Regions from separate parts of the Streptomyces sp. NPDC003077 genome, predicted to be linked through region 1. Evidence: predicted binding sites of a transcription regulator. Region 1 holds the regulator's gene; the other holds the start of a gene.
What was found. Region 1 encodes HrcA, which represses chaperone genes, less so after heat shock. Its sites were predicted from a motif close to TTNGCACTCNGNNNNNCNGAGTGCNAA; they were not measured.

Region 1 (5,493 bases):
TCCAGACCCTCCCCTCCCACTGACCGCCCGCTAATCCGCCCCCGCCCCCGTCACGAAGTCGATCAGCTCCTCCACCCGTCCCAGCAGCGCCGGTTCCAGGTCCCGGTAGGAGTGGACGCGGGAGAGGATGTGCTGCCAGGCGGCGCCGGTGTTCTCGGGCCAGCCCAGGGCGCGGCAGACGCCCGTCTTCCAGTCCTGGCCGCGCGGGACCGACGGCCAGGCGGGGATGCCGACGGAGGACGGCTTCACGGCCTCCCAGATGTCGATGTACGGGTGGCCGACGACGAGGACGTCCTCGCCCGTGACCTCGGCCGCGATCCGGGACTCCTTGGAGCCGGGGACGAGGTGGTCGACCAGGACGCCGAGCCGGGCGCCGGGGCCGGGGGAGAAGGCGCGGACGAGGGCGGGCAGGTCGTCGACGCCCTCCAGGTACTCCACGACGACGCCTTCTATGCGCAGATCGTCGCCCCACACCCGCTCCACCAGCTCGGCGTCGTGTCGGCCCTCCACGTAGATGCGCCCGGCGCGCGCGACCCGGGCGCGCGCCCCGGGGACCGCCAGGGAGCCGGAGGCCGTACGGGCCGGACCGCTCGGGACGGGGCGCTCCTGGGGGCGGACGAGGGTGACCACCTGGCCCTCCAGGAGGAAGCCGCGCGGCTCCATGGGGAAGACGCGCCGCTTGCCGAAGCGGTCCTCCAGGGTGACCGTCGGCCCCTGGGCCGTCTTCTCGCAGCGGATCACCGCGCCGCAGAAGCCGGTGCCGACCTCCTCGACCACGAGATCGGGATCGGCCGGGACCTCGGGGGCGGGCCGCTGCCGCTTCCAGGGCGGAGTCAGATCGGGACCGTACTGTCTGCTGCGCATCCGACCGACGATAGGGAGGGAACCCCTGGTCAGGAACGCGACACGCCGAAGCGGCGGGCCAGCTCGGCGCGCTGTTCCCGGACGAACCGTGCGTCCACCACGGCGCCGTGCCCCGGGACGTACACCGCGTCCTCCCCTCCGAGGGCCAGCAGACGGTCCAGCGCGGCGGGCCACTGGGCGGGGACCGCGTCCGGCCCGGCCTGCGGTTCGCCGGACTCCTCGACCAGATCGCCGCAGAAGACGATCGGCGGCTCGCCCGCTTCCCCCGGGACCAGCACCGCCAGGTCGTGGGCCGTGTGGGCGGGGCCGACGGCGGCCAGCACGACCCGCCGGTCCCCGAGGTCGAGCGTCGTCTCGCCGCGGACCGGGTGGCGGGGGCGGACGAGCAGGTCGGCGGCCTCGGCCGCCGCGTCCGGATCGGCTCCGTGGCGTACCGCGTCCTCGCGCATCTCGTCCTTCTGCCGAGCGAGCAGGACGTCCATACCGGCCACGCCGTAGACCCGGACGCCCGCGAACGCCGCGGTGCCCAGTACGTGGTCGAAATGGGGGTGGGTGAGCGCGACGTGCGTCACGTCGCGCCCGAGCACGCCGCGGATGCTCCGGCGCAGGGCGGCGCCCTCCCTCAAGTCGGCACCGGTGTCCACGATCAGCACCCCCGACGACCCCGCCACGACACCGACGGTGGCGTCCCAGCCGGGCAGGCGCCGCCGTGCGACCCCTGCCCCGAGCCGTTCCCATCCCGCCTCTTCCCAAGTCCCGCGCATACCGAGACGCTAGCCGTATCGCGGTAGCGTTGCCCGCCGGTCCGGCGGTGCCGCCGCTCGGCCGGGAGGACGTTCGTGATGACGGCCCTTGCCCTGCCCGTGTGACCCGGCCGTACACTGGCACAGGGTCTGGCACTCGGCCGCTGTGAGTGCCAGGCGAGAAAGACCAGAATGACGGCCGGACTGGAGGTGCGCGCGATGCTCAGTGAACGCAGGCTCGAAGTGTTGCGCGCCATCGTCCAGGACTACGTCGGGACCGAGGAGCCGGTCGGGTCCAAGGCGCTCACCGAGCGGCACAAGCTCGGTGTCTCCCCGGCCACGGTCCGCAACGACATGGCGGTGCTCGAAGAGGAGGGCTTCATCGCCCAGCCCCACACGAGCGCGGGGCGCATCCCCACCGACAAGGGCTACCGCCTCTTCGTCGACAAACTGGCGGGCGTCAAGCCCCTGTCCTCGCCGGAGCGGCGGGCCATCCAGAACTTCCTGGACGGCGCCGTCGACCTGGACGACGTGGTGGGGCGCACGGTCCGGCTGCTGGCGCAGCTGACCCGGCAGGTCGCGGTGGTGCAGTATCCGTCGCTGACCCGCTCCACGGTGCGGCACGTGGAGCTGCTGGCGCTGGCTCCGGCCCGGCTGATGCTCGTACTGATCACGGACACCGGGCGGGTCGAGCAGCGGCTGCTGGACTGCCCGGCGCCGTTCGGCGAAACGTCTCTGGCGGACCTGCGCGCGCGGCTGAACAGCCGTGTCGTGGGCCGCCGGTTCACGGACGTCCCGCAGCTCGTGCAGGACCTGCCCGAGTCCTTCGAGCAGGAGGACCGGGGCACGGTCGCCACCGTCCTGTCGGTGCTGCTGGAGACGCTCGCGGAGGAGACCGAGGAGCGGTTGATGATCGGCGGTACCGCCAATCTGACCCGCTTCGGGCATGATTTCCCCCGGACCATCCGGCCGGTGCTGGAAGCCCTGGAAGAGCAGGTCGTCCTGCTCAAACTGCTGGGAGAGGCCAAAGACTCCGGCATGACCGTACGAATCGGGCACGAGAACGCCCACGAGGGTCTGACGTCCACATCGGTCGTCGCGGTCGGCTACGGTTCGGGCGACGAGGCCGTCGCCAAACTCGGCGTGGTCGGACCGACCCGCATGGACTACCCCGGAACGATGGGAGCGGTACGCGCAGTGGCACGTTACGTCGGACAGATCCTGGCGGAGTCGTAAGTGGCCACGGACTATTACGCGGTCCTGGGCGTACGGCGCGATGCTTCGCAGGACGAGATCAAGAAAGCCTTCCGGCGGCTGGCGCGCGAGCTGCACCCGGATGTGAACCCCGACCCGAAGACCCAAGAGCGGTTCAAGGAGATCAACGCCGCTTACGAGGTGCTGTCGGACCCGCAGAAGAAGCAGGTCTACGACCTCGGTGGCGACCCGCTGTCCCAGTCGGGCGGAGCGGGCGCGGGCGGCTTCGGCGCCGGCTTCGGCAACTTCTCCGACATCATGGACGCCTTCTTCGGCCAGGCCTCGCAGCGCGGACCGCGCTCGCGCACCCGGCGCGGGCAGGACGCCATGATCCGGCTCGACGTCGAGCTGGACGAGGCCGCCTTCGGCACGACCAAGGAGATCCAGGTCGACACCGCCGTCGTCTGCACCACGTGCAGCGGCGAGGGCGCGGCCCCCGGCACCTCGGCCCAGACCTGTGACATGTGTCGCGGTCGGGGTGAGGTCTCGCAGGTCACCCGGTCCTTCCTGGGCCAGGTCATGACCTCCCGTCCCTGCCCGCAGTGCCAGGGCTTCGGCACGATCGTGCCGACCCCGTGCCCGGAGTGCGCCGGCGACGGACGGGTCCGGGCCCACCGGACGCTGACCGTCAAGATCCCGGCCGGTGTCGACAACGGCACCCGCATCCAGCTCGCCGGCGAGGGCGAGGTCGGCCCCGGTGGCGGCCCGGCCGGCGACCTGTACGTGGAGATCCACGAACTGCCGCACCCGGTCTTCCAGCGGCGCGGCGACGACCTGCACTGCACGGTCACCATCCCCATGACCGCCGCGGCCCTGGGCACGAAGTGCCCGCTGGAGACGCTGGACGGCACCGAAGAGGTCGATGTCCGGCCCGGCACCCAGTCCGGCCAGTCGATCCCGCTGCACCAGCGCGGCGTCACGCACCTGCGGGGCGGCGGGCGCGGCGACCTCATCGTGCACGTCGAGGTCCAGACGCCCACCAAGCTCGACACCGAGCAGGAGGAACTGCTGCGGCGGCTGGCCAAGCTGCGCGGCGAGGAGCGGCCCATGGGGCAGTTCCAGCCGGGGCAGCAGGGGCTGTTCTCGCGGCTCAAGGACGCGTTCAACGGGCGGTAGGCGCTACCGTCCTTCGGCGTGGCGGCCGGGGCCCGTGGAGACGGGGTCCGGCCGCTTTTCCGTGGGGTGTGCGCGGGGTCGTGGGCGGCGGTGGCGTTGGGCTCGCTTTGCGTGTTCGTGGAGCCGTGGGTCTGCGTGTTCGTGGGGCCGCGTGGCCGCGTGGCCGTGGGTCCGCGTTCTTGGGTCCGTGGGTCTGCGTGGCCGTGGGGCCGGGACGGGTGGGTCGCCGGGTGCCGGTCTGCGGCACGCCGGGGAGAGCTCGGGGTCGTTTCGGTGCGTGGTCTGGGGCGTGACACGATGAAGTCATGTCCACCGCGCTGACCGATCTCTGTCGTCACCCGATCGTGCAGGCTCCCATGGCGGGCGGTGCGGCTCGTCCCGAGCTGGTCGCGGCCGTCGGAGAGGCCGGTGGGCTTGGCTTCCTCGCCGCCGGTTACAAGACCGCCGACGGCATGCATGAGGAGATCAAGCGGCTTCGCGGGATGACGACCGACCGGCCCTTCGGTGTGAACCTCTTCATGCCCCAGCCGCCGCTCGTCGACCGCGCCGCCGTCGAGGCCTACCGCGAGCGGTTGGCGGGCGAGTCGGCCTCGTACGGGAGCCCGCTGGGTGAGGTCTCCTACGGGAGCCCGCTGGATGGGGTCTCCTACGGGAGCCCGTCGGCTGCGGTGGACCCGTACGGCGGTGCCGACGACGGTTACGAGGCCAAACTCGCCGTGCTGCGCGAGGATCCGGTGCCGGTCGTCTCCTTTCACTTCGGCTGCCCGTCTCGTGCCGTGTTCGACGCGCTCGCCGAGGTCGGGACGTACACGGTCGTGACGGCCACCACCGTGGCGGAGGCGCAGGCCGCCGAGGCGGCCGGTGCGGACGCCGTCTGCGTCCAGGGTGTGGAGGCCGGTGGCCACCAGGGCACCCACCGGGACGATCCGCAAGCGGACGGCACGGGCGCCGGGTTGGGACTGCTCGCGTTGCTCGGGCAGGTGCGCGAGGCCGTCCGGGTCCCTCTCATCGCGGCCGGGGGACTGATGCGGGGCTCGCAGATCGCCGCCGTGCTGGCGGCGGGCGCGTCGATGGCGCAGCTCGGTACGGCGTTCCTGGCCACCCCGGAATCCGGCGCCCACCCCCTGCACAAGCAGGCGCTCACCAGCCCCCTGTTCACCCACACCGAACTGACCCGCGCCTTCTCCGGCCGCCCGGCCCGCGGCCTGGTCAACCGCTTCATCAAGGAACACGGCCACCACGCCCCGGCCGCCTACCCCGCCGTCCATCACCTCACCTCCGGCCTGCGCAAGGCCGCCGCGGCGGCGGGCGACGCCCAGGGCATGGCGCTGTGGGCCGGACAAGGACACCGGATGGCGCGTGAACTGCCCGCGGCCCGACTGGTGGACGTGCTGATGGCCGAATTGCAGAGCGCGCGGACGGCGTTGTCCGGCGGTACCGAAGGGAGCGCGTCATGACCGCGCCGGTTTTCGTGACGGACTCGCTGACGGGCGTACGGCCCGGGGACACCGTGACG
Region 2 (5,493 bases), on a different contig from region 1:
ACGATCGCGCCGACCGTCGCCTCCTCGTCGAGCGCGGGCAGCACCACGGAGACCGTCTGGCCCGTCTGGCGTTTGGCGGCCAGCAACTGGTCGAGCGTGCGGTCGGCGGCGGACCAGGAACGGCTGACGAGCCAGCGTTCCACCTCTTCCAGCACCAGTCCGTCTCCCTTGGATCGCGCGGCGCACAGGCGCCGGTAAGTGACGTGCATCTCGCGGTGCGGACGGCCCACTCAACCGTCCGCGCCTTCGGTTACAGTCTTGAACAACGCGGATGACCACCGCATGTCGGGGTCACCGCGCGACAAATGCCTGGGCTTTGCCCAGTGCCATACCGCTCATCCAGAGGGGCAGAGGGATACGGCCCGTTGAAGCCCCGGCAACTCCAGTCGGTCTCGTCACCGCGTTCACGCGGTCCGCGAGGCTCCCGACTAGGGAAGGTGCCAATTCCGTCTCGCGGCGAGATGCGTCGTGAGGAAGATGAGGAGAAAGGGCCTCGCCTCCATGGCTGTGCAGTCTGTTGAAAGCAACACCACCGTCGCCCTCGGCCCCGCCGTGGCCCTGTCCTGCCGCGAGTGCGGCGAGCGCTTCCCGCTCGGTCCGATTTTCGCCTGCGAGCACTGTTTCGGGCCCCTGGAGGTGGCGTACGAGCTGCCGACCGGCGACCCGGAGGCGCTGCGCAAGCGCATCGAGGCCGGACCGGGCAACATCTGGCGGTACGCGCCGCTGCTCCCCGTCCCCGCCGACGTGGCGGACAAGCCCAACCTCAACCCCGGGCTGACCAAGCTGGTCAAGGCCGACAACCTCGCCCGCGAGCTGGGCGTCACCGGCGGCCTGTACGTCAAGGACGACTCCGGCAACCCGACGCACTCCTTCAAGGACCGCGTCGTGGCCATCGCCGTCGAGGCCGCCCGCGCCTTCGGCTTCACCACTCTGTCCTGCTCCTCCACGGGCAACCTCGCGGGCGCGGTCGGCGCCGCGGCGGCGCGCGCCGGCTTCCGCTCCTGCGTGTTCATCCCGCACGACCTGGAGGCCGGGAAGGTCGTCATGGCCGCCGTCTACGGCGGCGAGCTGGTGGGCATCGAGGGCACCTACGACGACGTGAACCGTTTCTGCTCGGAGCTCATCGGCGACCCGCTGGGCGAGGGCTGGGGCTTCGTCAACGTCAACCTGCGCCCCTACTACGGCGAGGGCTCCAAGACGCTGGCCTACGAGATCTGCGAGCAGCTCGGCTGGCGGCTCCCGGACCAGATCGTCATCCCGATCGCCTCCGGCTCCCAGCTCACGAAGATCGACAAGGGGCTGAAGGAGCTGATCGCGCTCGGCCTCGTCGAGGACAGGCCGTACAAGATCTTCGGCGCCCAGGCCGAGGGCTGCTCGCCGGTCTCCACGGCCTTCAAGGCGGGCCACGACGTCGTCCGCCCGCAGCGGCCGAACACCATCGCCAAGTCGCTGGCCATCGGCAACCCCGCCGACGGCCCGTACGTCCTGGACATCGCCCGGCGCACCGGCGGGGCGGTCGAGGACGTCACCGACGAGCAGATCGTCGACGCGATCAAGCTGCTCGCCCGCACGGAGGGCATCTTCGCGGAGACCGCCGGCGGCGTCACCGTCGGCGTCACCAGGAAGCTCATCGAGGACGGCGTGCTCGACCCGTCGCTGACCACCGTCGTCCTCAACACCGGCGACGGCCTCAAGACCCTGGACGCCGTCTCCCCGACCACCGGCCCCACGGCCACCATCCGCCCGAGCCTGGACGCGTTCCGCGCGGCCGGCCTGGCGGGCTGAGCCCGCCGGCCGCACGGGCCCACCGACAGGCGGATCCGCGACCGGCGGCCGATCGGGCGCCCTCGGGGTGCTCGGTCGCTGTCCGGCCGACCGGTCGCGGATCCGCCGCCCTGAACGTCACGCGGGGCCGTCCGGCCGTTTCGCGTGGGCGTTCCGGCCGTCGTACGGGTCCGGGGCGTTCCGCGTGGGTGTCCCGGCCGTCGTACGCGTCCGGGGCGGGCGTCCTGATCGTCGTACGAATCCGGGGCGTCCGTCCGGTCCTCGTGCGAATCCCAGGCGTCCGGCGCGGCGGTCCCGGTCCTCGTACGCATCCGGGGGCCGCCCTGTCCGGCGTCCCGGCCCTCGTACACGTCCGGCTCGCCTCCCGCCCCCTCCCTCCCCGATTTCCCGGTCCGCAGAAAGGCAGGACTCCATGAGCGTCACCGTCCGCATCCCGACCATCCTCCGCACCTACACCGACGGCAAGGCCGAAGTGACCGCCGAGGGCTCGACCCTCTCCGAGGTGATCGCCGACCTGGAGAAGAACCACCAGGGCATCGCGGCCCGCGTGCTGGACGACTCCGGCAAGCTGCGCCGCTTCGTGAACGTCTACGTCAACGACGACGACGTGCGCTTCGAGCAGGGCCTGGAGACGCCGACGCCGCAGGGCGCGGGCGTCTCGATCATCCCGGCGGTGGCCGGCGGCTGCTGAGCCGCTGCCCCGCCCGCTGCCCCCCCCCCGCGGCTCGTCTCCCGGCCCGTCTCCCGGAGCCGGTGACGACCCTCCCGCGGTCGATTCGGAATCGCCCCGTCCGCCCTGGAAGCGGACGGGGCGATTCCGTGCTGTTAAAGGCGATACAGTTGGGGCGATCCCTCTTCGCGCGTATCGGCAACGCCTATAAGAACGCGACAAGTTGTGCCCGAACTGTGTGCATGATTTGTCGTGTTGATGCGCTATGCCCGGCCCGACTTGCCCCGGAATGTGGGCAGTTCTCCGTATATCGGTGTTTGGTCGCAGGCAGATTTCTCGTCCGATTGACCTGTTGCTCTGGGCAGTGGTGCGGATACATTCGGCCGCGGTCGACGCGTTCCGGCGCACACCCCCACGTGTCGGGGGTGAGGTCTGACCCGGGTCCGCGGAGCGCGGTCCTGCGCAAGGGCCAGTAATAGGGGAGTTAGGCATGGCTCAGGGCACCGTCAAGTGGTTCAACGCGGAGAAGGGGTACGGCTTCATCGCGGTCGACGGTGGTGCGGATGTATTCGTCCACTACAGCGCGATCCAGATGGACGGTTACCGCACCCTTGAGGAGGGCCAGCGGGTCGAGTTCGAGATCTCGCAGGGCCAGAAGGGGCCGCAGGCGGACATGGTCCGCGTGGCCGGCTGAGGCGCCGACCGACTGCAGCGTGCACAGGCCCGCGCTCCGTATGGGGCGCGGGCCTTCCGCATGTCCGGGGCCGGGTGTGCGGAGATCGCGGGCGGGTCCGGGGCCGGGCGCGCGGGGATCGTGTCGTGCGTCCGGGGCCGGGCGCGCGGGGCGCGTGGGGGGCTTTTGTTGGTGTCTGCACGCACCTCTTCGCCGGTGCTCCACCTCGGCGAGGCACCCCCGAAGCCGCTTGCACTCGGGTGGGTCGAGTGCTAATCATTGCGTTAGCACTCTACGAGTGAGAGTGACAGCTAAGGACCGAGTCGGTGAGGTCCGTCGGCCGGGTGGAGCAAGGAACCACACGGCGGCCGGTCCGTCCGTCGCGGGCGCCAGCGCGGTCCGGAGTATCCACCCTCCCCCAGACTCCGTCCGGGGGGACCCCCAGTCCTGGGAGGACCACTTCACATGGCCAAGATCATCGCGTTCGACGAGGAGGCACGGCGCGGTCTCGAGCGCGGGATGAACCAGCTCGCCGACGCCGTCAAGGTCACCCTCGGCCCCAAGGGCCGCAACGTCGTCCTCGAGAAGAAGTGGGGCGCCCCCACGATCACCAACGATGGTGTGTCCATCGCCAAGGAGATCGAGCTCGAAGACCCGTACGAGAAGATCGGCGCCGAGCTGGTCAAGGAGGTCGCGAAGAAGACGGACGACGTCGCCGGTGACGGCACGACGACCGCGACCGTCCTGGCGCAGGCGCTGGTCCGCGAGGGCCTGCGCAACGTCGCCGCCGGCGCCAACCCGATGGCCCTCAAGCGCGGCATCGAGAAGGCCGTCGAGGCCGTCTCCGCCTCCCTGCTGGAGCAGGCCAAGGACGTGGAGACCAAGGAGCAGATCGCCTCCACCGCCTCCATCTCCGCCGCCGACACCCAGATCGGCGAGCTCATCGCCGAGGCCATGGACAAGGTCGGCAAGGAAGGCGTCATCACCGTCGAGGAGTCCCAGACCTTCGGTCTGGAGCTGGAGCTCACCGAGGGTATGCGCTTCGACAAGGGCTACATCTCGGCGTACTTCGCCACCGACATGGAGCGGATGGAGGCGTCGCTGGACGACCCCTACATCCTGATCGTCAACTCCAAGATCTCCGCGGTGAAGGACCTGCTCCCGCTGCTGGAGAAGGTCATGCAGTCCGGCAAGCCGCTGCTGATCATCGCCGAGGACGTCGAGGGCGAGGCGCTCTCCACCCTGGTCGTCAACAAGATCCGCGGCACCTTCAAGTCCGTCGCCGTCAAGGCCCCGGGCTTCGGTGACCGCCGCAAGGCCATGCTCGGCGACATCGCCATCCTCACCGGTGGCACCGTCATCTCCGAGGAGGTCGGCCTCAAGCTGGAGAACGCCGGTCTGGACCTCCTGGGCCGCGCCCGCAAGGTCGTCATCACCAAGGACGAGACCACCATCGTCGACGGTGCCGGCGACAGCGACCAGGTCCAGGGCCGCGTCAACCAGATCCGCGCCGAGATCGAGAACTCCGACTCGGACTACGACCGCGAGAAGCTCCAGGAGCGTCTGGCGAAGCTGGCCGGCGGCGTGGCCGTCATCAAGGCCGGTGCCGCCACCGAGGTCGAGCTCAAGGAGCGCAAGCACCGCATCGAGGACGCGGTGCGCAACGCGAAGGCCGCCGTCGAGGAGGGCATCGTCGCCGGTGGTGGCGTGGCCCTGCTGCAGGCCTCCTCGGTCTTCGAGAAGCTGGAGCTGGAGGGCGACGAGGCCACCGGTGCCGCCGCTGTGAAGCTGGCGCTGGAGGCCCCGCTGAAGCAGATCTCCGTCAACGCCGGCCTTGAGGGTGGCGTCGTGGTGGAGAAGGTGCGCAACCTGACCCCGGGCCACGGCCTGAACGCCGCGACCGGCGAGTACGTCGACCTGGTCGCCGAGGGCATCATCGACCCGGCCAAGGTCACCCGCTCCGCCCTGCAGAACGCCGCCTCCATCGCGGCGCTGTTCCTCACCACCGAGGCCGTCATCGCCGACAAGCCGGAGAAGGCCGCCGCGGCTGCTCCGGGCGGCATGCCGGGCGGTGACATGGACTTCTGATCGACCTGAGTGGTTGATCGAGCGTCCTTACGTCCACTGGGGCGGCTCCCTTCGGGGGGCCGCCCCAGTGGTGTTTTGGGTGGGGCGGGTGCGTGGGCGTGTAGGGGCTGGTAGTTCTCCCAGGCGTTTCCCGTAGATGTTCCGCGCGGGCGTTTCCCAACGGTGTCTCTCGCCGGCGTTTCTCGTGGGCGTATCTCACCGGTTGGACGGATGGTGCTTCGGGGAACCGCGGGCGTGAGTACGGCCGTTGGTCATCAGTGACACCGCTGGTGGGAGG

Region 2: the regulator HrcA is predicted to act here: its motif matches at 3,378-3,404, upstream of groL (chaperonin GroEL).

The regions. Positions count from the first base shown of each region.
Region 1 covers NZ_JBEXNM010000013.1:151,163-156,655, forward strand. Annotated here, with positions in the region: gene ABZX96_RS12365 (Uma2 family endonuclease) at 1-23, shown strand, start outside; gene ABZX96_RS12370 (DUF3097 domain-containing protein) at 31-864, opposite strand; gene ABZX96_RS12375 (MBL fold metallo-hydrolase) at 894-1,628, opposite strand; gene hrcA (heat-inducible transcriptional repressor HrcA) at 1,827-2,843, shown strand; gene dnaJ (molecular chaperone DnaJ) at 2,844-3,977, shown strand; gene ABZX96_RS12390 (nitronate monooxygenase) at 4,283-5,434, shown strand; gene ABZX96_RS12395 (16S rRNA (uracil(1498)-N(3))-methyltransferase) at 5,431-5,493, shown strand, end outside.
Region 2 covers NZ_JBEXNM010000009.1:39,008-44,500, reverse strand. Annotated here, with positions in the region: gene ABZX96_RS08830 (glucosyl-3-phosphoglycerate synthase) at 1-155, opposite strand, end outside; SAM riboswitch class I at 333-484, shown strand; gene thrC (threonine synthase) at 502-1,785, shown strand; gene ABZX96_RS08820 (MoaD/ThiS family protein) at 2,198-2,476, shown strand; gene ABZX96_RS08815 (cold-shock protein) at 2,946-3,149, shown strand; gene groL (chaperonin GroEL) at 3,594-5,216, shown strand.